One region of the Allorhizobium sp. nf9_anc genome, then DNA from elsewhere that is predicted to be linked to it. Evidence: predicted binding sites of a transcription regulator. Region 1 holds the regulator's gene; the other holds the start of a gene.
The links. The regulator LexA, encoded in region 1, represses DNA repair genes until DNA is damaged. The targets are predictions, from matches to a motif close to TGTTCNNNNTGTGTTCNG.

Region 1 (11,359 bases):
GGTAATGGCGGTCATGTTCGCTCCCTGTAGACGGAAATTGGACAAGGCTCCGAAGGCCGATCACCGGGCAAGAAGCCACCGGACCCGCCTGTGAGTCATCCTCTCTTATCCGATGATCGGGAAAATACAATGACGGATAGGGAGCGGAATGAACGAAATCTAATCGATTTAAACTGCAACTGCCTACGGCGCTTCCGGTTCAACCGATTGAAGCGCCGCGGAAGGCCGATCAGGATGCCTTGGCGATCTCGTCGAAGGCGATGAGTTTTTCCAGGAGCCGGCGCATGTCTCCGATCTTCACCATGTTCGGACCATCCGAAGGCGCATTGTCCGGGTCCTGGTGAGTCTCGATGAAGAGACCGCCGACACCCACGGCGACTGCCGCCCGGGCAAGCGTCTCGACGAATTCGCGCTGGCCACCGGAGGAGCCGCCCTGCCCGCCCGGCTGCTGCACCGAGTGGGTGGCATCGAAAACAACGGGCGCGCCCATGGCGGCCATGATCGGCAGCGAGCGCATGTCGGAGACGAGCGTGTTGTAGCCGAATGAGGCGCCGCGTTCGCAGAGCAGCACATTCGGGTTGCCGGAACCGGTGATCTTGTTGAGGACGTTCTTCATGTCCCAGGGGGCGAGGAACTGGCCCTTCTTGACGTTGATCGCGCGACCGGTCTTGGCGGCAGCAACAAGCAAGTCTGTCTGGCGGCAGAGGAAAGCCGGGATCTGCAGGATGTCGACGGTCGGGGCGACCGCAGCGCACTGTTCTTCGGTGTGGATGTCAGTGAGAACCGGAACGCCGAATTCCTTCTTGATGTCGGCGAAGACTTCCATTGCCGTTTCCAGGCCAATGCCGCGCTCGGCGGACAGCGAGGTGCGGTTCGCCTTGTCGAAGGAGGACTTGTAGACGAGGCCGAGGCCGAGTTCGCGGCAGAGCTCGACGAGCTGGCCGGCGATCATGAAGGCGTGATCGCGGCTTTCCATCTGGCAGGGACCTGCGATCAGGGCGAAACGGCCCTTCTGCGAGAAGACGGCCTTGCCCGCGCCTTCACCGACCACGACTTCCGAATTGGGAGAAACGCTCATTTCAACTCCTCGAAGGCGAAGGTCACGCCTTGCCCCTTTTCCGGCGCGACAACGAGGCGCGCGCCCGTTTTGTGATAGTGGACGCCATTAGCAGCGAGGCAGGCTTCTGTCACGCCGAGATCAGCGGTGGAGATGACCACCGCTGCACCCAGGAGACCACGCTCTGAGAGGGGAAGATCCTGGCCGTAATGGGCGAAGAAGCCTTCGGGCGTCAGAACATCGACGGCCGCATTGGCGGTTTCGATCGAGAGGCCGAAGGAGTGGGCGGTGACGTCGCGCTGCTCAAGCACCATTTCCAGCAGATATTGGAAGTCGCTCGGGTTTTCCTCGACCAGAACGATCCGCTTTAAACCCGTCGACCCATTTTGATGGACAGTCAGGGCGCCGCGATCAGCGGGAAGCGGGTTCACGCGCTCACAGGCAAAGGCGAAGAAATCCGGCGCCCTCAGATCCGCTGCGAAGGCAAGTCGAAAGGCGCCTTCCGCCGTTCGACCATCAGGGAAGCGAAACTGGCGCGCGAATTCGAGCAAGGGACCGGCGCTCTGCCCCTCGGCGTGGTAATGCGCATCATCGGCTGCCGCATCATCGGTCTTGACGACGAAGGCAGAAAGCCCCTCACCGCGACGAAAGCGGAAGGCCTGGTCGCGCGCCACAAAGACATTGTTGTTGCGCTGCGCCTCCAGGCAATCCTCGCGACTTCCGACGGCGAGCGGCTCAAGATAGGTGTCGTCGGCGAAGAAGACGCAGGCGTTCTCTGTGCCGAAGGGATGGCGCGCGTCGGCGGCGACCGTGAAGCCGAGCTGGTTCAGACGGTTTCGGCCGGTCTCTAGATCGACCACGGGCAGGACGAGGTGATCGATGGCGCGCGGCGCAGACATGGGATGGGACATGACTTGTCTCTGTTTCAGAAGCTAGATTTAGGAATTGTTCGGTCGGCTTGAAAGGGCCTCGACCGCCTTGCGCAGGGCATCGATCTCCTCGCGGGTCTCACGCAGTTCCTTTAGGACCTGCTCATCGATCTTGTGGTGCAGCGCCAAGACCTCGATCTCGGCCTTCAGGTTGATCTCATAATCCTTGGCCGCCATGAAGCGATCGCGCTCCGTCTGACGGTTCTGGCTCATCATGATGATCGGCGCCTGGATGGCCGCCAGCATGGACAGAATGAGGTTCAGAAAGATGAAGGGATAGGGGTCTAGCGCGCGCGTCGAAAGAAGGACCGTGTTGAGGAATACCCAGGCGACGAGGAAGAGCATGAACCCGATGATGAAAGCCCAGGATCCGCCGACCCTCGCGATCGCATCCGCGAGACGTTGGCCGAAGGTGGCGCCGGCTAGAAAGTCCTCGCCGGCATTGGTCGAGACCGTCCGGCGTTCGCGCGCCTTGCTCAACACCTTCTTCTCGGCCGAGGTCAGGTCGGCGGTCTGCTTGCCCAATACAATCTTTTCGATGTCTTTCAGCATATCCCACTTCCCGAAAGGGTCTCACGGCATGCGAGACGTCTTTTTGGCAGCGCCGCGCGCCGATCCTGTCTTGTTGCCAAGTTTCATCTCGGGCTATCGCATTTTCTCACCGGCTCTTCACGGAAATTTATCCACTTGCGGAACACAAATGGAACATATAGTGTCTGTTCTGGATTTGTTTCACCCTAAGGGGCTCCACATATGCTGACGCGCAAGCAACAGGAACTGCTTCTCTTCATCCACGAACGGATGAAGGAATCGGGTGTCCCGCCGTCCTTCGACGAGATGAAGGATGCGCTGGACCTCGCATCGAAATCCGGCATCCATCGACTGATCACGGCTCTCGAAGAACGCGGCTTTATCCGCCGCCTGCCGAACAGGGCTCGTGCGCTCGAGGTGATCAAGCTCCCGGAAGCCTATACGCCGAGCCTGCAGCCGCGTCGCGGCTTTGCGCCTAGCGTGATCGAGGGCAGCCTCGGCAAGACGCCGCCACCAAGCCTCACCAAGCCGCCGGTGGAAGAGAGCAGCTCGTCTGTGTCGGTCCCGGTCATGGGGCGAATCGCGGCCGGTGTGCCGATCTCGGCTATCCAGAACAATACGCATGACATCACGGTGCCTGCCGAAATGATCGGCGCTGGGGATCACTACGCCCTTGAGGTCAAGGGTGATTCGATGATCGAAGCCGGCATTCTCGACGGCGATACGGTCATCATTCGCAATGCCTCGAATGCCAATCCGGGCGACATAATCGTAGCCCTCGTCGATGACGAGGAAGCAACATTGAAGCGCTTCCGCCGCCGAGGCGCCTCGATCGCGCTTGAGGCCGCGAACCCGGCTTATGAAACACGCATCTTCCCGCCGGATCGCGTCAAGATCCAGGGCAAGCTGGTGGGGCTTATTCGCCGCTATCATTGATGTCGGGTATGGGGTCCGCTAGCGGCCGTTTCATGCCGCGGCTGAATGGTTCAGGCGCTAGGTGCTCTATATCGGCCTGTCCGGTTCGCCAGTCATAAAGGCGGTGCGCGGTCCAAGGCCGCGCCGCCCCCTCGAAAGAAGTTTTGATCGCCAGGCCTTGCGGCATGTTTGCGATGCCTGAGATCTCGATAGCGCCAGTGGCCCTCAGGCTGGTCTGCGAGAAGAGAACCGCACCGGATCGGCAATAGGTTTGCCGGGTCCTCGCGGCGAGGACGACCAGATCGGCGCGGTCACACGCTGCGCCGAGAAGTTCGGAACGGTCGACCGTCATCAGTGTTTTTCCGGATATCAGCTTCAACGCGCACGCCTGACTTATGCAGACGAAGCGGCTGGTCTCGGCCGAGGTGATCAGGCGGTCGAAGATCGCTTCTGCTTCCTGTTGCTGGACATCCGTCCATGTCTCGCCCAGGCGCCAATCGGGTGACGGCGGCAATGGCCCGAGCTCAAGCATCAGAGGCGGCACGGGCTTGTCGATACCGAGGACGGGCTGCCACTGATCGAACAGGAAGGCCGACGGCCGCGTGCGGTTGGTGGCGAGGCTGGCACCTCGGTCTTCCCCTGTCCAGACGGCCACGAGGCGTGCGTCTTCGCTGATCAGCACGTCGCTTGGCTTCTCCGGCGGTGCCCACCATGTTGCAGCGACGGTAATAGCGATCAACGCCGTGCCTGCATGGCGAAGGCGCGTGCGCAGGAGCGTCAGCAGCAGCATCCCGGCGACCGTGCCGATCAGGAACGAGGCCGGCAATCGCGGGAAAACGTAGCCTCCACCCCATCCGGCCACGGTGTGTGCGACCAGCAGCACCAGTTCCAATCCCTGCCCCATCACCCAAAAGAATGGCGCATCGAGACCAAGCGGCATCATCAGCATGGCGATGAAGCCGGCGGGCATGACGACGATTGAGATCAGGGGCATTGCAGCGAGATTGGCTTCGAGGCCGTGAGTCGAGAGCCGGTGAAAGTGGGTGATGGCAAAGATCGCCGTTGCCATCCCGCCGATGAGGGAGGTCGCAAGCGTACCACCGACAAATGTGGCGCTTGCCGCTGCAATCCGCATGCCGACAGACCGCGCAGGCGGAAGGATCGCGCGCGGCCTTGCCCGCCACCCGGCATAGCCCGCGATCAATCCGGCGGTCGCCGCAAACGACATCTGGAAGCTCGGCCCCATGACGGTGGACGGTTGGACACAGAGGATGGCAACCGCCGCCAGGGCGAGATTGCGCAGGCTGATGGCGGGCCGGTCGAAAAGCACGGCCGTCAGCATGATTGCTGTCATCAGATAGGCTCGGAGCGCCGAGACCTGATAGCCGGAGATCAGAACATAGCCGGTCGTCGCGATGAGCGCGCCCACCGCCGCGATCTTCTTGATCGGATAGCGCTGGGCCAGAACAGGCACGAGGCTGAGCAGGCCACGCAAGCCGACGAAAAAGATACCGGCCGCAAGCGCCATGTTGAGACCGGAGATCGCGGTGATATGCGCAAGTCCCGAGACCCGCAGCGCCTCTGTCGCGTTCTCCGACACGGAGCGACGCTCGCCGGTGATGATCGAGGCGGCGAAGGCTCCGGGGTCTCCGGGAAGGACTTCGCGGATGCGATTCGAAATGCGGTCTCTGAGCGAAAACAAAGCCGCATCGAAGCGTGCAGCGAGGCCCACGGCATCCCCCTGCCCTCCCGGCTCCAGCTTCGGTGGGCCGAGAAAGAAACCAACAGCACCGATTCCGGCAAAGTAGCTCTGGAAGGCAAAGTCGTTGAGACCCGGCAGGGCCGGACCGGACGGGGGAGAGAGCCGCGCGCGGCCAGTAAGGCGCTCCCCGATCGCGGCCGGCACATGCTTGCTGCGGGCAAGCAGGTTCACACGTTCGGGCGGGCGCCGCACCGTTGGCTCGACCGTCTGCAGGATCCGCATAGTGTAGCGCCATTCGCCGGCTGCGCCCTGCTCCCTTCGCTCGACGATCCCGCTCACGGTTGTGACGAGCGGCTGGTCAAGGATCACAGTCGACAGTCGGCGGGTCTCCCACTCCGCCAGCAGCATCCCGATGACAGTCAGACATATGCTCCAAAGGAGGATGTGCGAGGCGGTGTGTCTGAGCGACCGCACGAGTGGGATCGAAAGCACGGTGAGGATGGAAAAAAGAACCCAAGCAGAAGGCGGGCTCTTGACGGAAAACCAGATTGCAGCGCCTGCGCCCAGGCAGACCGGCACGAAGAGGAAGAGATGCCCATGGCGAACCTCGTCCGTTGTGCACTGCCTGATATGAAGCCCAATCCGCCCCAGTCTATTGCGGCTGCGGACCACGGCTCCGGATGCTGTAGGTCGATGCGCGGGCAGCTGATCGATGGCACGCGGCAGATCCCTGCGGGCCAGCGTTTCGCCGGGCCCTGCATGCCCTACCCCCTGTCTTTCTGCCACGTCGACCATTCGGTTCGTCCGAGCGAAGCCACCCCATCCGGGCACAGGATAGGCGAAAAGCGAGAGCAATCATAGCGTGCGCGAAGGGGTGATTCTGCTGCCTATCCGGGCTTTAAACGATTAGAACCGATCGGTTCGATTGTTGCTGTTTTCGCGACGCACAATTTGCCCTTTGGATAGCTTGGCATTAACTTCGGTATCATATAGCTACATCGACACGCTTAACCGATGGCGGCTTTTTTGAGACGCCTTCCCGCCAATACCGGAGGATCAGCATGACGGACAAAAGCGCTTCTTTGAAACTCGGTGACAAGACGGTCGACCTGAGCGTCAAGGCCGGAACGATCGGCCCAGACGTTATCGACATCGCGGCCCTGTACAAGCACACGGGCACGTTCACCTACGATCCGGGCTTTACGTCCACGGCCTCCTGCGAATCCAAGATCACCTATATCGACGGCGACGAAGGCACGCTGCTGCATCGCGGTTACCCGATCGAACAGCTCGCGGAAAAGGGCGACTTCCTGGAAGTCTGCTACCTGCTTCTTTACGGCGAACTGCCGACGGCAGCCCAGAAGAAGGACTTCGATTATCGCGTCACGCACCACACCATGGTGCACGAGCAGATGAGCAAGTTCTTCTCCGGCTATCGCCGTGACGCCCATCCGATGGCGGTCATGGTCGGCACGGTCGGCGCACTCTCCGCCTTCTATCACGACTCGACCGACATCACCGATCCGCATCAGCGCATGGTCGCCTCGCTGCGCATGATCGCGAAGATGCCGACGATCGCTGCGATGGCTTACAAGTATCACATCGGCCAGCCCTTCGTTTATCCGAAGAACGATCTGGATTACGCCTCGAACTTCCTGCGCATGTGCTTTGCCGTGCCTTGCGAAGAATACCAGGTCAATCCGGTTCTGGCGCGCGCCATGGACCGCATCTTCATCCTGCATGCCGATCACGAGCAGAATGCATCGACCTCGACCGTGCGCCTCGCCGGCTCGTCGGGCGCCAATCCGTTCGCTTGCATCGCAGCCGGCATCGCCTGCCTCTGGGGCCCCGCTCATGGTGGCGCCAACGAAGCCGCCCTCAACATGCTGATGGAAATCGGCTCGGTTGACCGTATTCCGGAATATATCGCCAAGGCCAAGGACAAGAACGACCCGTTCCGTCTCATGGGCTTCGGTCACCGCGTGTACAAGAACTATGACCCGCGCGCGAAGATCATGCAGAAGACCATGTACGAGGTCCTCGAAGCGACCGGCCATGGCGATGATCCGCTGATGAAGGTGGCTCTCGAGCTCGAGAAGATCGCGCTCAACGATCCCTACTTCATCGAGAAGAAGCTCTACCCGAATGTCGACTTCTATTCGGGCATCACGCTGCGTGCGCTCGGCTTCCCCACGACCATGTTCACCGTTCTCTTCGCGCTCGCCCGCACCGTCGGCTGGATCGCACAGTGGAACGAGATGATCGAAGATCCGCAGCAGCGTATCGGCCGTCCGCGCCAGCTCTACACCGGCGCGCCGCAGCGCGACTACAAGGCGCTCTCGGAACGCTAAGACGCTTACATCGCAATCTTTGGAGAAGGCCGGCTCAGTCCGGCCTTCTTTCGTTTCAGCTGACGCCTTTGCGCTCCGGACAGTCGGATGCGATCAAACTCACCGTGATGGCTGCGCATTTCGCCGCTAAATGCCTTCATTTCCCGAAAGGTTTGTTCTAAGGAAGTCAACCTGCTTCGTCCCGGACGAAGGTTTACAATGAGGTTCATGCGTCCCGATGCTCGTCATTCTGCGAAAAGCTTCCCAAACCATCTTTGCCAAGATCTTGCTTCTGTTGCTCGTCGTTTCCTTCGGCGTGTGGGGCGTTTCGGCATCCCTGTTCAGCAACACGTCGGACACCGTTGTTGCCGTGGGTGATCAGACTGTGTCGTCCAGTGACTTTGCTTTCGCCTATCAGCGGCAGGTCTCGGACATGAGCAGCCGGTTTGGAATGCAGCTCACCACCGAGCAGGCCCGTGCCTTCGGCATCGAGTCCCAGGTGTTTTCGCAGCTTGCAGCGGGTGCTGCGCTCGACCAGCTCGCCTCGGACATGAATCTCGGTCTTTCACAGGATCGCCTTGCCCAGCTGATCGCCGATGATCCGGCGTTCAAGAATGCAGCCGGAAGCTTCGACCGGGCGCTGTTCTCGTCGCGTCTTCGCAATGCGGGCCTCAGAGAAGACGACTACATCCAGGAGCGCTCGCGTGTCGCAATCCGCAGCCAGATCGTCGACGCCACCGCAGACGGCTTCGTTGCGCCGAAGGTGCTTGTCGATGCGCTGAAGGCCTATCGCTACGAAAACCGCGACATCAACTACCTGCTGCTGACCAACGCCAATATCGAACCGGTCAAGGCGCCTGACGATGCAACGCTTGCTGCCTGGTTCGAGACGACCAAGTCGGGCTACCGCGCGCCGGAATATCGCAGCTTCAACTATGTAAAGCTGGAGCCGGCCGACATCGCCGACACGGCGTCGATCACGGACGAGCAGATCCGCGAAGACTATGAGCGCCGCAAGGCGACCTACGAGATCGCCGGCACCCGCACGATCGAACAGCTTTCCTTCGAGAACCGTGAAATGGCCGAGGCCGCCCTGCAGGAACTGCAGAACGGCACCAGCTTCGACCAGTTGGTCACTGACCAGGGCAAGACCGCCGGCGACGTGTTGCTCGGCGACTTCACCCGTGACCGTCTTCCCGATCCTGCTCTCGCCGACGCGGCCTTTGCCGTAACGGCCGAAGGCGGCACCACGGCCGTTGTCGACGGAGCGCTCGGTCCGGTCATCCTGCGCATTACCAATATCAAGGAAGGTCGCACCCAGAGCCTCGACGAGGTCCGGGAAGAAATCCGCGCGGCACTCGCCGAATCTGCCGCGATCGCCGACATCACGACGGTGCATGACCAGTTCGAAGACCTGCGCGCCGGTGGCTCGACGCTCAAGGAAGCGGCAGAGCAGCTGAAGCTCCAGTCCTCGTCCGTCACCGATATCGATCGCCGTGGTCTGGACAACCGCGAGACGGAAGTTGCCGGCATTCCGGAACGTGACAAGCTGCTGACCGAAGTGTTCCGCACCGATGTCGGCGTCGAGGCACTGCCGGTAAACCTCGGCAGCAACGGCTTCATCTGGTTCGAAGTCACCGATATCAAGGCCGAGCGTGATCGCGAGCTTTCCGAAGTGCGCGAAAAGGCCGTGACCGACTGGACGGCGGAGCAGCAGCGCATTGCGCTCGGCGCCAAGGCCGAGAGCCTGCGCAAGCGCATCGCTGACGGAGGCAAGCTGGAAGAGATTGCCACCGAACTTGGGCTTGTGGTTGAAAGCAAGGCCGGCATCACCCGCCGCAGCGATGATGCCGTTCTCGGCACGACCGCAATCACTTCCGCTTTCTCCGGCCCGCAGGGCACGGTAGCGACGGCCTCGGGTGCAGACCCGTCCACGCAGATCCTCCTGACGGTCACTGCCGTTCGCGATCAGCCGACCGGCGGCGTGCCGCTCAACGAAGACGAGCAGATCGCACAGGTCGCCAATGCGGCCGGTGACGACATCCTCGATCAGATGGTCGGCCAGCTGCAGTCGGAATATGGCGTGACGATCAATCAGGCGCTGGCCCAGCAGGCCATCGTCCGGTAAGCGCCAGCCAGCGGGGGAGCTGCAGAATGTCCGGGTTGAAACCCTTCATCGCCAAGATCGCCACGCGCCAGCCGCTCACGCGGCAGGAGGCGAGCGACGCCTTCGAGATCCTAATGTCGGGCGAAGCCAGCATGGCGCAGGTCGGCGGCTTCCTCTTGGCTTTGCGCGTGCGCGGCGAGACCGTCGACGAGATCGCGGGCGCGGTTTCGATCATGCGGCAGAAGATGGTGCCGGTGGATGCGCCTGCCGATGCGATCGACATCGTCGGAACCGGCGGCGACGGCACCAATACCTATAACATCTCGACGCTCGCCGCGATCATCGTGGCGGGTGCCGGCGTCCCCGTCGCCAAACACGGCAATCGCGCGCTGAGCTCGAAGTCCGGCACCGCCGATGCGCTCTCCCAACTCGGCGTGAAGCTCGATATCGAGCCGGACCTCATCGGCCGTTGCATCCGCGAGGCCGGGATCGGCTTCATGTTTGCGCAGCTGCATCATCCTGCGATGCGCCATGTCGGCCCTGCCCGCGTCGAGCTGGGTGCCCGCACGATCTTCAACATCGTCGGACCCCTGTCGAGCCCTGCCCGGGTCAAAAAGCAGCTCTTTGGCGTCTACTCGCCCGAGTGGCTGGTGCCGGGAGCGGAAGCCCTGCGAGACCTCGGCCTGACCAGCGCCTGGGTTGTTCATGGCAGCGGCTTGGACGAGATTACGACGACCGGTCCGTCTCTGGTTGCGGCACTGAAGGACGGCGAAATCACCACCTTCGAGCTCACGCCTGCTGATTTCGGCGTCGAAACAGTCACCCTCGACGCCATCAGAGGCGGTGACGGTGCGGTGAATGCGGCAGCGCTGCGTGATGTGCTCGGCGGCGCCAAGACGCCTTATCGCGACGTGGCGCTCTGCAACGCAGCCGCCTCGCTGATCGTCGCCGGAAAGGCGAAGGATGTGACCGAGGGCATGCATCTCGCCAGCCAGTCGCTGGACGGTGGCGGCGCTGCACGAGCGCTCGAAACGCTGATTGCCATTTCCAATTCCGCCACTCAGGGCTAAGCTTGCGACCATGACCGATATCCTGAAGCGTATAGAGACCTACAAGCGGGAAGAAATCGCGGCAGCGAAAGCCGCAGTGTCGCTTTCGGAGCTCAAGGACCGGATTGCCGGTGAGGAAGCGCCACGCGGTTTCCACCGCGCGCTGGTGCGCGCCCGCGACGAGGGCCGTTTCGGCCTGATCGCCGAGATCAAGAAGGCCAGCCCTTCGAAGGGACTTATCCGTCCGGATTTTGATCCGCCGTCGCTCGCGGCTGCTTACGAAGCCGGGGGCGCTGCCTGCCTCTCCGTGCTGACCGACATGCCGAGCTTCCAGGGCGCACCGGAATTCCTGACGGCGTCCCGCAAGGCCTGCGCCCTGCCGGCACTGCGCAAGGACTTCATGTTCGATGCCTATCAGGTCTACGAGGCCCGCGCCTGGGGTGGCGACTGCGTCCTGCTGATCATGGCATCGCTGTCGGACGGCGAAGCGGCTGAACTTGAAGCTGTCGCCTTCGAACTCGGAATGGATGTGCTCGTCGAAGTGCATGATGCCGAGGAGATGGAACGGGCGTTGAAGCTTAGGTCACCGCTGGTCGGGATCAATAACCGCAATCTGCGCACCTTCGAGGTCAGCCTCACCGTCAGCGAAGAACTCGCTTCCATGGTACCGGCCGATCGGCTGCTGGTCGGTGAAAGCGGCATCTTCACCTACGAAGATTGTCAGCGGCTGGAGCAATCC
Region 2 (11,359 bases), 1.7 Mb from region 1:
TGTCGCGAATGAGCGTCGGGGAGCCGGCGTCCGCCAGCAGGAAGATCGCATCCTCGCCCGAAAGCTGGGCAGTGATGTCGAGGAGATATTTGGCGTTGAAGCCGATCTCCATCGCGTCGCTTTCATAGCCGACGGCGACTTCTTCGGTAGCGCTGCCGGAATCCGGATTGTTGACCGTCAGCATCAGTTGGCCGTCGGCCAGCGCGAGCTTTACGGCCCGGCCACGCTCAGACGAGATGGTCGAGACGCGGTCGACGGCGCGCGCGAAGGTCTGGCAGTCGACGCGCATTTCCTTGTCGTTCGCCTGCGGAATGACGCGCTGGTAATCGGGGAAGGTGCCGTCGATCAGCTTAGAGGTCAGTACGACCGAGCCGATGGAAAGGCGGATCTTGGAATCGGAGATCTCGATGCCGATGATCAGTTCCGGATTGTCGATCAGCTTCTGCAGTTCGCCGACCGTCTTGCGCGGAATGATGATGCCCGGCATGCCTTCCGAGCCCGAGGGCGCATCGACATCGGCGCGCGCCAGACGGTGACCGTCGGTCGCGACCGCGCGCAGCTTCAGCGCGCCCGAGGCTTCGATCGTGTGCAGGAAGATGCCGTTGAGATAGTAGCGGGTCTCTTCGGTGGAGATCGCAAACTGCGTGCGATCGATCAGCATCTTGAAGTCCGCGGCCTTCATCTTGAAGGAATGGGTGAAGGTGCCGGCCGTCAGGTCCGGGAAGTCCGATTGCGGCAGGCACTGAAGCGAGAACTTCGAGCGACCGGAAGCTACCGTCATCGTGCCGCCATCCGGATTGGTGGCGAGCAGAACCTCGGAACCGTCAGGCAGCTTGCGCACGATTTCATAGAGCAGGTGGGCGGGAACGGTCGTTGCACCGGCCTGCTCGACCATGGCAGCCGTGCTTTCGGTGATCTCGAGGTCGAGGTCCGTCGCCTTCATGTCCAGTGCCGCGCCTTCGGCCTTGAGCAGCACGTTCGACAGGATCGGGATCGTGTTGCGACGCTCGACCACGCGGTGCACGTGGTTCAGAGACTTGAGGAGATTGGACCGTTCAAGAGTTATACGCATGGGATGCTACCGCTTTCGACGTGTCGTCTTCCGGAGTTCCGGATCGGAAAAAGGGGCCGGGCAGTCCCCGGGCCGGACGATGTGGACGGGCAAAATGGCAGTAAAAGAGCGGGAAAAGCAAGAGGCTCCAAGGTTTTCCACGCCAGTCCCACGCTAAGGTTATCGGAATGGTTTATGGCGGCGGCACCCTTGCCGCGAGCATGGGGGTGGAGGATAAAGGCCACATGACAACTGAAGACAAAAATGCGCCGGTCGCGGCCACTTCGAAGCGCTATCGGCTCAACGACACGCTGATCGCTGCACGGCCGCTTGAGCCTGCGCTCTATCTGGTGGCTACGCCGATCGGCAATCTCGGCGACATCACCATCCGCGCGCTGGAAACGCTGGCTGGTGCCGATGTGCTCGCCTGTGAGGACACGCGCGTCACCCGCGTCCTTCTCGACCGCTACGGCATTGAGAACCGCCCCTACGCCTATCACGAATACAATGCAGACGAGGCAGGTGCCCGGCTGCTCGCTGCGCTCGAAGCCGGAAAGTCCGTGGCGCTTGTCTCGGATGCCGGAACCCCGCTCGTCTCCGACCCCGGCTATCGCCTCGGCCAGGTTGCCATCGAGGCCGGCCACCGCGTCGTACCGATCCCCGGCGCCTCTGCTCCGCTCGCAGCCCTGGTCGGCTCGGGCTTGCCGAACGACGCTTTCCTCTTTGCCGGCTTCCTGCCGACCAAGGACAAGGCGAAGCGCGACCGGCTGCGCGAGCTCGCCAAGGTGCCGGCAACGCTCATCTTCTTCGAGTCCCCGCACCGTATCGGCGATACGCTGGTCGCAGCAGCCGAGGAACTCGGCAGTGATCGACCGGCCTCCGTCTGCCGGGAGCTGACAAAGACTTTCGAGGAATTCCGCCGCGGCCCGCTCGGTGATCTCGCCGCCGATTATGCCGACAAGACGGTGAAGGGCGAGATCGTCCTCGTCATCGGCCCGCCGGCGCCCGATGCTGCCCCTGACGCCGCCGACGTCGACAGTCTGCTCGCCGAACTCTCGGCGACCATGCCGACGGCGAAGGCCGCGACCGAGGCTGCAAAGCTGACAGGCCTGCCGCGCAAGGACCTCTACCAGCGCCTTCTGGAACTCAAGGGGGCCGCATGACGCCCAAGGGCGCGGATCGAAAACGCATCCGCGCCGAGAGGCTGGGCCGCTGGTCGGAATACCGGGCGGCGCTCGCGCTTCTTCTCAAAGGCTACCGGATCGTGGCTCTCCGCTACAAGACGAAAGCAGGCGAAGTGGATATCATCGCCCGCCGCGGCGACCTCGTCATTTTCGTCGAAGTGAAAGCCCGAAAAGACCTGCGCGCCGGTGTCGATGCCGTCGGCTACGCAGCCGAGCGGCGCATCGCGAATGCCGCAGATCATTGGCTTCGCAGGCAATCTGATGCAACACGGCTGTCACTTCGCCATGATATCATCGTGGTGCGGCCCTGGCGCTGGCCAACCCATTTCGAGAGTGCATTTTAGCTTCGTTTCACTTTCGACCTGGCAAGAGTGAAACCTTCGTTTTGTGACAGCCGTGACATAAAACTTTCAAGTCGCTGTCACGGAGCACGCCTAATGGAGCCCTCACCGCAACAACCGGTGGAGAGGATCTATCCCATGATCAAGAAGATTTCCCTGGCCGCTCTGGCCCTGACCATGACCGCATCGACGACGCTTGCCGCGACCAACATCACCTGGTGGCACGGTATGGGCGGCCGCAACGGCGAAGTGATCAACGAGATCGCCCAGAAGTTCAACGCTGCCCAGGCCGAATGCGTCCTGACGCCCGTTTCCAAGGGCTCGTACGAAGAAGCTCTGTCGTCCGGCATCGCCGCCTTCCGTTCGGGCGAACAGCCGAACATCCTGCAGGTCTTCGATGCCGGTGCTGCTACCATCATCAATGCCAAGGGCGCGACGATTGCTGCCGAAGACCTCCTGAAGGACAACGGTTTCGAGTTCAACCGCGAAGCCTTCATCGAAGGCGTCCGCTACTTCTACGCTGACTCGGACGGCAAGTTCGTCGGCATGCCGTTCAATTCCTCGGCTCCGATCATGTACATCAACGACGAAGCCCTGAAGAAGGCCGGCGTCGAAGCGCCGAAGACCTGGGAAGAATTCGAAGCCATTGCTCCGAAGCTCAAGGAAGCCGGCTTCATCCCGCTCGTCCAGTCGCAGCTGACCTGGCAGTTCACCGAGAACTTCTTCTCGCGCAACAACCTCCAGTTCGCTTCGAACAACAACGGCTATGACAGCATCGTCGACACGACGATCAACGTCACCGACGAAAACCACGTCATGATGTATGACAAGCTGAAGGCCTGGTACGATCAGGGCCTGTTCGGCTACTACGGCGCTGCCTGGAACGACAACCAGAAGGTCTTCGAAGAAGGCAAGGCTGCTCTCTGGATCGGTTCTTCGGGCTCCTTCGGTGGCCTGCAGAAGACCGCCACCATGCCCTTCTCGGCAACCTTCCTGCCTTACTGGAACTCGATCGAAGGCGCTGGCGTCCACTCCTTCATCGGTGGCGCTGCCCTCTTCGCAATGGCTGGCAAGTCGGCTGAGGAAAACAAGTGCTCGGCCTCCTTCTTCAACTTCCTGACCTCGACCGAAGTCCAGAAGTTCTACCACCAGGCCACCGGCTACGTTGCTATCACCAACGCTGCTTACGAGCTGTCGAAGTCGGAAGGCTACTACAACGAAAAGCCGGCTGCCGAAGTTGGTATCCAGCAGCTGCAGCTGCCGACCGCCGAGTGGAACAAGGGCTATCGCCTGGGCTTCTACCCGCAGATCCGCGCCGTGATGGAACGCGAATACAACCGCCTCTTCGCCGGTGAGACCACGGCCAAGGACGCCATGGAAACGATCAAGAAGGAAGCCGACGAGCTTCTCGCCCGCTTCGCCAAGACGGCTGGCTGATCATTTCTGAAACTTGATTGGGACCCGGGGGCGACAAGCCCCCGGGACTTGCATTGAGAGGGCTCCATGAAGCGCGTCCAGTTCAACTCGCGATACCTGCCATATCTGTTCCTGCTGCCGCAGTTCGCGATCATTTCGATCTTCTTCTACTGGCCCTCGATGCAGGCGATCACCTCGTCCTTCTATATCGAGGATCCCTTCGGCTTCGGTTCGAGCTTCGTCGGCGCCGACAATTACACGGATGCGCTCACCTCGCCGGAATATCAGCGGATCGCCCGCTTCACGATCGGCTATAGCCTGATCGTTACCTTTCTCGCTTTGTCGATCGGCATGCTGCTCGCCTTGAAGGCCGATGCAGTGATCCGCGGCAAGTCGGCCTACAAGACGCTGCTGATTGTCGTCTATGCGATTGCCCCGCCGGTCGCCGGCCTCATCGGCATGATGCTGTTCGATCAGCATATCGGCCCCTTCGTGAAGTTCGCTGCCCTCTTCGGCTGGGAGATGAAGGTCGGCCTCAACTATTTCGACACGGCCTTCGCCATGGTCGCGGTCGCGGTCTGGAACCAGATCCCCTATAACTTCATTTTCTTCCTCTCAGGGCTACAGGGCATACCGGCCTCGATCCGCGAGGCGGCCGCCATCGACTGCAAGTCGGGCACGCGCCGCTTCTGGACGGTCATCCTGCCGCTGCTCACCCCGACGGCCTTCTTCCTGCTGGTCATCAACATGACCTATTCGCTCTTCGACACCTTCGGCGTCATCGACGTCATCGTGAAGGACAAGGCGGCGAACAACCCGATCACGCTGGTCTACAAGGTCTATCTCGACGGCTTCCGCGGCAATGACCTCGGCTCGTCCTCGGCCCAGTCGGTCATCCTGATGCTGGTCGTCCTGGTGCTGACCATGATCCAGTTCCGCTTCATCGAACGCCGCGTCCATTACGGTTGAGGAGAGCGCCATGTACCGCACCAAATTCTTCGACCACCTGATCCTGATCGCGGGCGTGATCTTCATGCTCGGGCCGCTGGTCGTCGCCTTCACCACCTCGACCCATTCGGCCGCTGAGATCCATACGAACGGCCTGATGCTCTCGATCGGCGATGATTTCGCCACGACCTATGACAAGGTCCTTTTCAAGTCCGGCGGCTTCACTGGCCAGGTAACCGGGCTCACCATGGCGATGAACTCGCTGATCCTGGGCTTGGGCTTCGCGATCGGCAAGATCGTGCTCTCGATGCTCGCGGCCTATGCCATCGTCTATTTCCGCTTCCGCTTTGCCACACTCGCCTTCTGGCTGATCTTCACCACGCTGCTCCTGCCGCTCGAAGTGCGCATTATGCCGACCTACAAGGTCATGAGCGAACTCTCGCTCCTGAACAGCTACCAGGGCCTGATTCTGCCGCTTCTGGCGTCTGCCACCGGCACCTTCTTCTTCCGCCAGTTCTTCAAGTCGGTGCCGGACGAACTGCTGGAGGCGGCCCGCATCGACGGTGCCGGTCCGTTCAAGTTCTTCATCGATATCCTGTTGCCGCTCTCGCGCACCATGATCGCCGCCGTCTTCATCATCATGTTCGTCTATGGCTGGAACCAGTATCTCTGGCCCATGCTGATGACCACGGACGAGGGCTTCTACACCCTGATGCGCGGCATCAAGCAGATCCTGCAGGTCTGGGTCGGCTCGCAGATCCCCGATTACAACGAAGCCTTTGCCATGGCCGTGCTCGCACTCCTGCCCCCCGTTATCGTGGTGGTGGTGTTCCAGAGCTGGTTCATCAAGGGCCTCACCGAAACCGACAAGTAAAGGGAGTGCCGACCATGGCGTCCATCGACATCACCGAGGTCTCCAAGATCTACGACAAGGGCGGCGCTAAGGCTGTCGATACCGTCGACATCCAGATCGAGGACGGCGAGTTCATCGTGCTGGTCGGCCCCTCCGGCTGCGGCAAGTCCACGCTTCTGCGCATGGTCGCCGGCCTGGAAGCGATCTCGCAGGGCACGATCTCGATCGGCGACCGCGTGGTCAACGAGGTCGAGCCCGCGGATCGCGACATCGCCATGGTCTTCCAGAACTATGCGCTTTATCCGCATATGACCGTCTACGACAATCTGGCCTACGGCCTGAAGAACCGCGGCACGCCGAAGACAGAAATCGCAGCCCGCGTGGCGGAAGCCGCCAAGATGCTGGAGATCGAGAAATATCTTGATCGCAAGCCGCGCGCTCTCTCGGGCGGCCAGCGCCAGCGCGTCGCCATGGGCCGCGCCATCGTCCGCAAGCCGGCGGTCTTCCTCTTCGACGAGCCGCTGTCGAACCTCGACGCCAAGCTGCGTGTCACGATGCGCGGCGAAATCCGCAAGCTGCAGAAGCGGCTGAAGACCACCGCGATCTACGTCACCCACGACCAGCTGGAAGCCATGACGCTGGCCGATCGCCTTGTGGTCCTGAACGGCGGTCGCATCGAGCAGATCGGCACGCCACTTGAAGTCTACAACCGCCCTGCCTCCACGTTTGTCGCAAGCTTCATCGGCTCGCCAGCCATGAACCTCGTTGAAGGCCACATCGACGGAGCCGAGCTCGCAATCGGCGACGCACGCATTCCCTTGAGCGGTGCCTGGCCTCAGGGCGAGGTCCGAGTCGGTATCAGGGCGGAAGATCTGGTCGTCGCCAGCGAAAACGACACGATGTTCGACCTCGCGATCGACTACGTCGAAGAGCTGGGTGCCCAGCGTCTGGTCCATGGCCTGGTCGGCAATCAGCCTCTGACCGCCGTTCTCGGCTCCAACGTTCCGCTCGGTGATCGTCTGCCCCTGCGCATTGCGCCGCAGCGTCTGCACTTCTTCGCGCTCGACACCGGTCGACGCCTTGAAGCCATTGCACGCGATGGCGCTGCCGAGACCGCAGTGGCCGAGCGAAGCCCGGTCCTGGCCTGATCAGATCCGAAGCATTTTAGCGATCGGGAACACGCGTCCTTAGAAGCTTGCTGCTAACGTCCGCAGCGACTTTTAAGGGGGAAATGATGGCTCTGAAGCTTCTTCTGGCGGGAATGGCGAGCGTGGCGCTGGCGGCGCCGAACCGCCGTGGCGACGCCCAGCCGCCCGTGATCGCCGCCAACGGTGATCATCTGGCATTCAAGGCTGCACCGATCAATCCGGACTGGATCATCCGCGGCACCCCGCTCGCCCGCATTGGCGAGCATTCACAAAGCGGCGACGAGGCGAGCCTGACGGCCGTCTGGGATTGCACCGCTGGCGAGTTCCGCTGGTTCTTCGGCTGGGACGAGACCGTGGTCATCCAGGAGGGCGAGGTGAACGTCACCGCCGAGGACGGCGTTCAGCGTCTGCTGAAGGCCGGCGACATCGCCTATTTCCGCCAGGGCACCTGGTCCACCTGGCGGGTGGACACTTACGTCCGCAAGGTTGCCTTCCTGCGCAAACCCTTCCCCGAGCCGCTGGCCACGCTCTACCGCATCCGCAATGCGCTGCGGCGCGGCAAATATTCGGCACTCTGATCTGAAGGCTCCTTCAGCAAAATTGAGGCCGCGCGGCGTTGCTATCGCCCGCCGCACGGCCTAAATCTCCGAGACTTCCGAACGGAGACAGACCACATGGCGAAGATTACCAATGTCGCGGTCCAGATGGACCATGTATCCACGATCAACATCGCGGGCGACTCCACCTTCGCCATGAGCCTGGAGGCCCAGGCACGCGGCTACAAGCTGTTCCACTACACGCCCGACAGACTCTCGATGCGCGATGGCAAGGTCTTTGCCACCGTCGAGCCGATGGAACTGCGCGACGTCAAGGGCGACCACTTCACCCTCGGCGCGCCCGAGCGCATCGATCTCTCGACGATGGATGTCATCCTGCTGCGTCAGGACCCGCCCTTCGACATGGCCTATATCACCGCGACGCATCTGCTTGAGCGCATTCACCCGAAGACGCTCGTCGTCAACGATCCGGCCTGGGTGCGCAATTCACCGGAGAAGATCTTCGTCACCGAATTTGCCGACCTGATGCCGCCCACCCTGATCACCAGGGACCCGGCCGAGATCGCGCGCTTCCGGGAAGAGCAGGGCGACATCATCCTCAAGCCGCTCTACGGCAATGGTGGCGCTGGCGTCTTCCACTCGACCCGCGACGATCGCAACTTCTCCTCGCTGATGGAAATGTTCGGCCAGATGTTCCGCGAACCCTTCATCGCTCAAGGCTATCTGCCGGCGGTGCGCAAGGGCGACAAGCGCATCATCCTCGTCGATGGCGAACCTGTCGGCGCGATCAACCGCGTGCCCGCCGAACACGATGCCCGCTCCAACATGCATGCCGGCGGAAGGCCCGAGCCGACAGAGCTGACGGCACGCGAGCGGGAGATCTGCGCCCGCATCGGCCCAGCGCTTCGCGAACGCGGCTTCCTGCTCGTCGGCATCGACGTCATCGGCGATTACATGACCGAGATCAACGTCACCTCGCCGACCGGATTGCGGGAAGTAAAGAAGTTCGGCGGCGCCGACATCGCAGCCCTTCTCTGGGATGCGATCGAGCGCAAGCGCGCCTAACGCTCTGAATCCTCTTTGGAAGTACAGCGGTTGTTCCGGTTGCTCAACCGGATGCAACCGCACGCCTATCTGAAGATGCGTATGTTCCGCAAATGTTCTTGCGCTCCAATGCCTCTTATGCGAGATTGTTCCTGTCGCCACACGCAATATGAAGTTGCATTGGCGACTAAAGGTCGATCGGCGAGGGCGGGCGATGGTAGCGCGTATCAGTACGGTTGCATTCCAGGGCATCGAGGGCGTGCCCGTCGAGGTTCAGGTCATGGTTGCGCCCGGCAAGACCGGCATGCAGATCGTCGGCCTGCCTGACAAGGCGGTGGCGGAAAGCCGCGAGCGTGTTCAGGCGGCGCTGCACGCCTCGGGCCTTGCCCTGCCGGCCAAGCGGGTCACCGTCAATCTCGCACCGGCGGACCTTCCCAAGGAAGGCTCGCATTTCGACCTGCCCATCGCGCTGGGCCTCATGGCTGCCCTCGGCGCGATCCCGGGCGATGCATTGTCCGGCTATCTGGTCATCGGTGAGCTCAATCTCGACGGCACCATCGCGCCGATTGCGGGCGCCTTGCCTGCTGCCATCAGCGCCAATGCCATGGACAAGGGGCTGATCTGCCCGGGCGACAGCGGCGCGGAAGCCGCCTGGGCCGGCAGCGAGATCGATATCCTCGCCCCGCGCAGCCTGATCGCGCTGGCCAACCATTTTCGTGGAACCCAGGTGCTGTCCCGGCCCGAGCCCTCGATCCGGGCGCTTCCAGCCAATCTGCCTGATCTTGCCGATATCAAAGGCCAGGAAAGCGCCAAGCGCGCGCTGGAGGTCGCAGCTGCTGGTGGCCACAACCTGCTTTTCGTTGGCCCTCCCGGTTCGGGCAAGTCGATGCTGGCCGCGCGCCTGCCCTCGATCCTGCCGCCGCTGTCGGCGCCCGAACTGCTCGAAGTCTCGATGATCCATTCGATTGCTGGCCAGCTCTCCGGCGGCAAGCTGTCGGACCGCCGTCCCTTCCGGACGCCGCATCATTCCGCCACCATGGCGGCCCTGGTCGGCGGCGGACTCAGGGCCAAACCCGGCGAAGCATCGCTCGCCCACCACGGCATCCTCTTCCTCGACGAACTGCCGGAATTCGCGCCGCCCGTGCTGGATGCTCTCCGCCAGCCGCTTGAAACCGGCGAATGCATCATCGCCCGGGCCAATCACCGTGTGTCCTACCCCTCCGATTTCCAGCTGGTCGCGGCCATGAACCCCTGCCGCTGCGGCATGGCGGGGGAGCCCGGACATGTCTGCGCCCGCGGCTTGCGCTGCCAGACCGAATATCAGGGCCGCATTTCCGGCCCGTTGATGGACCGCATCGACATCAGGATCGACGTCCCGGCGGTCTCGGCGACGGACCTGATCAAGCCGCGCGCAGCCGAAAGCAGCGCCGATGTGGCGAAACGCGTGGCGGCTGCCCGTGCCCGCCAGCGGGATCGGTTCGAGCGGCTCGGTCTCACCTTCAGCACCAATGCCCGCTGCTCGACGGCGCTGATCGAGACGCTGGCCGAGCCGGATGCCTCCGGGCTGCAGCTTCTGCGCGATGCGGCCGAGAAATTCCGCTTCTCGGCGCGCGGCTATCACCGGGTGCTGAAGGTCGCCCGCACATTGGCCGATCTCGATGGCGTGGAGACGCTGGGGCGCATTCACCTGGCCGAGGCCATCTCCTATCGTATCGCTTCCGAACGCCTCGCGGCGGCGGCATGACGGCGGCTGCATGAAGGCCGCGAAGTGCAGGGCCCGGCGTTTGTCAGTGCTGGTCTGAGGGTGGTTCGGCAGTCGGGCGCAACATGTCGACCGGCAGCGTCAGGCGGATCACGGCGCCGGTTTCGGGATAGCTGATCTCGGTCTGTCCGCGCACGCCGGCGATCACGCGCTTCATCAAGGTGGAGCCGAACCCGCCCGCACCGGCGAGCGGCGGGGTGGGAACCGGACCGCCGCTTTCGCGCCAGGTGATCACGAGTTGCTCGTCGGCATCCGGACGAGCGTCGATCGACCAGGCGAGATCGACATGACCGCTAGCTACGCTGAGAGCGCCGTATTTGGCAGCATTGGTTCCGAGCTCATGCAGGATGAGGCTCAAGACAACCACGGTCTGGCCGCCGATCGGAACACGCGGGCCGCTCGCGTCGAACCGGGCGGTGCCGACGATGGCGAAAGGTTCTAGCGCCTGGAAGACGACACTCTGCAGCGAGGCGTCCTCGCCTTCGCGCAGGCCCCGTAGCAGAAGGTTCGAGCGGCCGAGTGCGGCCAGCCGGTCGCGCAGCCGTGCGGCGAGTTCATCGGCGCTGGAGGCGTTCTTCAGGGAGAGGCTGATGATCGCGTTGATCGTGGCGAAAATGTTCTTGAGCCGGTGATCAAGCTCCTGCGCCATCACCTCTTGCTGCTCGGCCAGCCGCTGGATTTCCTCGCGTGTGTCGATTTCCTGCCGATAGGCCCGGGTCACGAGATAGATCATCGTCAGTTCGGTGGTGACAACGAAGAGATAGAGACCCATGGCAAGCCGTGTGCCCATGGAAAAGTCGAACCGCCCTGGGCTGATGAAGAAATACCAGGCGGACAGACCCGACAGGATGGCAACGAGCACCCCCTGGCGCAGTCCAAAGACGAAGCCGCAGATGATTACCGCAGGGAAGAAGGTGAGGAAGGGAAAGCCGGCCGGTAGGACGGGATCGAACCACGCGCGGACAGCAAGCGCCACCGCAAAGACGATCAGGCTTGCCACATAGGTGGCAATCAGGCCGCCGGCCGACAGTTGCTCCTTGACGGAAGCGAAGGCA

Region 2: a site for LexA is predicted at 8,646-8,663, ahead of AC02Y0_RS17030 (YifB family Mg chelatase-like AAA ATPase). Genes of this name have one in related genera too.

The regions. Positions count from the first base shown of each region.
Region 1 covers NZ_CM150481.1:1,768,001-1,779,359, forward strand. The annotation lists gene eno (phosphopyruvate hydratase) at 1-15, opposite strand, end outside; gene kdsA (3-deoxy-8-phosphooctulonate synthase) at 230-1,078, opposite strand; gene AC02Y0_RS08385 (VOC family protein) at 1,075-1,968, opposite strand; gene AC02Y0_RS08390 (DUF1003 domain-containing protein) at 1,996-2,538, opposite strand; gene lexA (transcriptional repressor LexA) at 2,740-3,453, shown strand; gene AC02Y0_RS08400 (ComEC/Rec2 family competence protein) at 3,434-5,929, opposite strand; gene gltA (citrate synthase) at 6,196-7,485, shown strand; gene AC02Y0_RS08410 (peptidylprolyl isomerase) at 7,703-9,592, shown strand; gene trpD (anthranilate phosphoribosyltransferase) at 9,619-10,641, shown strand; gene trpC (indole-3-glycerol phosphate synthase TrpC) at 10,652-11,359, shown strand, end outside.
Region 2 covers NZ_CM150481.1:3,493,175-3,504,533, reverse strand. The annotation lists gene dnaN (DNA polymerase III subunit beta) at 1-1,072, opposite strand, end outside; gene rsmI (16S rRNA (cytidine(1402)-2'-O)-methyltransferase) at 1,297-2,214, shown strand; gene AC02Y0_RS17065 (YraN family protein) at 2,211-2,579, shown strand; gene AC02Y0_RS17060 (extracellular solute-binding protein) at 2,715-4,013, shown strand; gene AC02Y0_RS17055 (ABC transporter permease subunit) at 4,080-4,961, shown strand; gene ugpE (sn-glycerol-3-phosphate ABC transporter permease UgpE) at 4,972-5,814, shown strand; gene AC02Y0_RS17045 (sn-glycerol-3-phosphate import ATP-binding protein UgpC) at 5,829-6,941, shown strand; gene AC02Y0_RS17040 (cupin domain-containing protein) at 7,028-7,519, shown strand; gene gshB (glutathione synthase) at 7,616-8,563, shown strand; gene AC02Y0_RS17030 (YifB family Mg chelatase-like AAA ATPase) at 8,757-10,286, shown strand; gene AC02Y0_RS17025 (HWE histidine kinase domain-containing protein) at 10,330-11,359, opposite strand, start outside.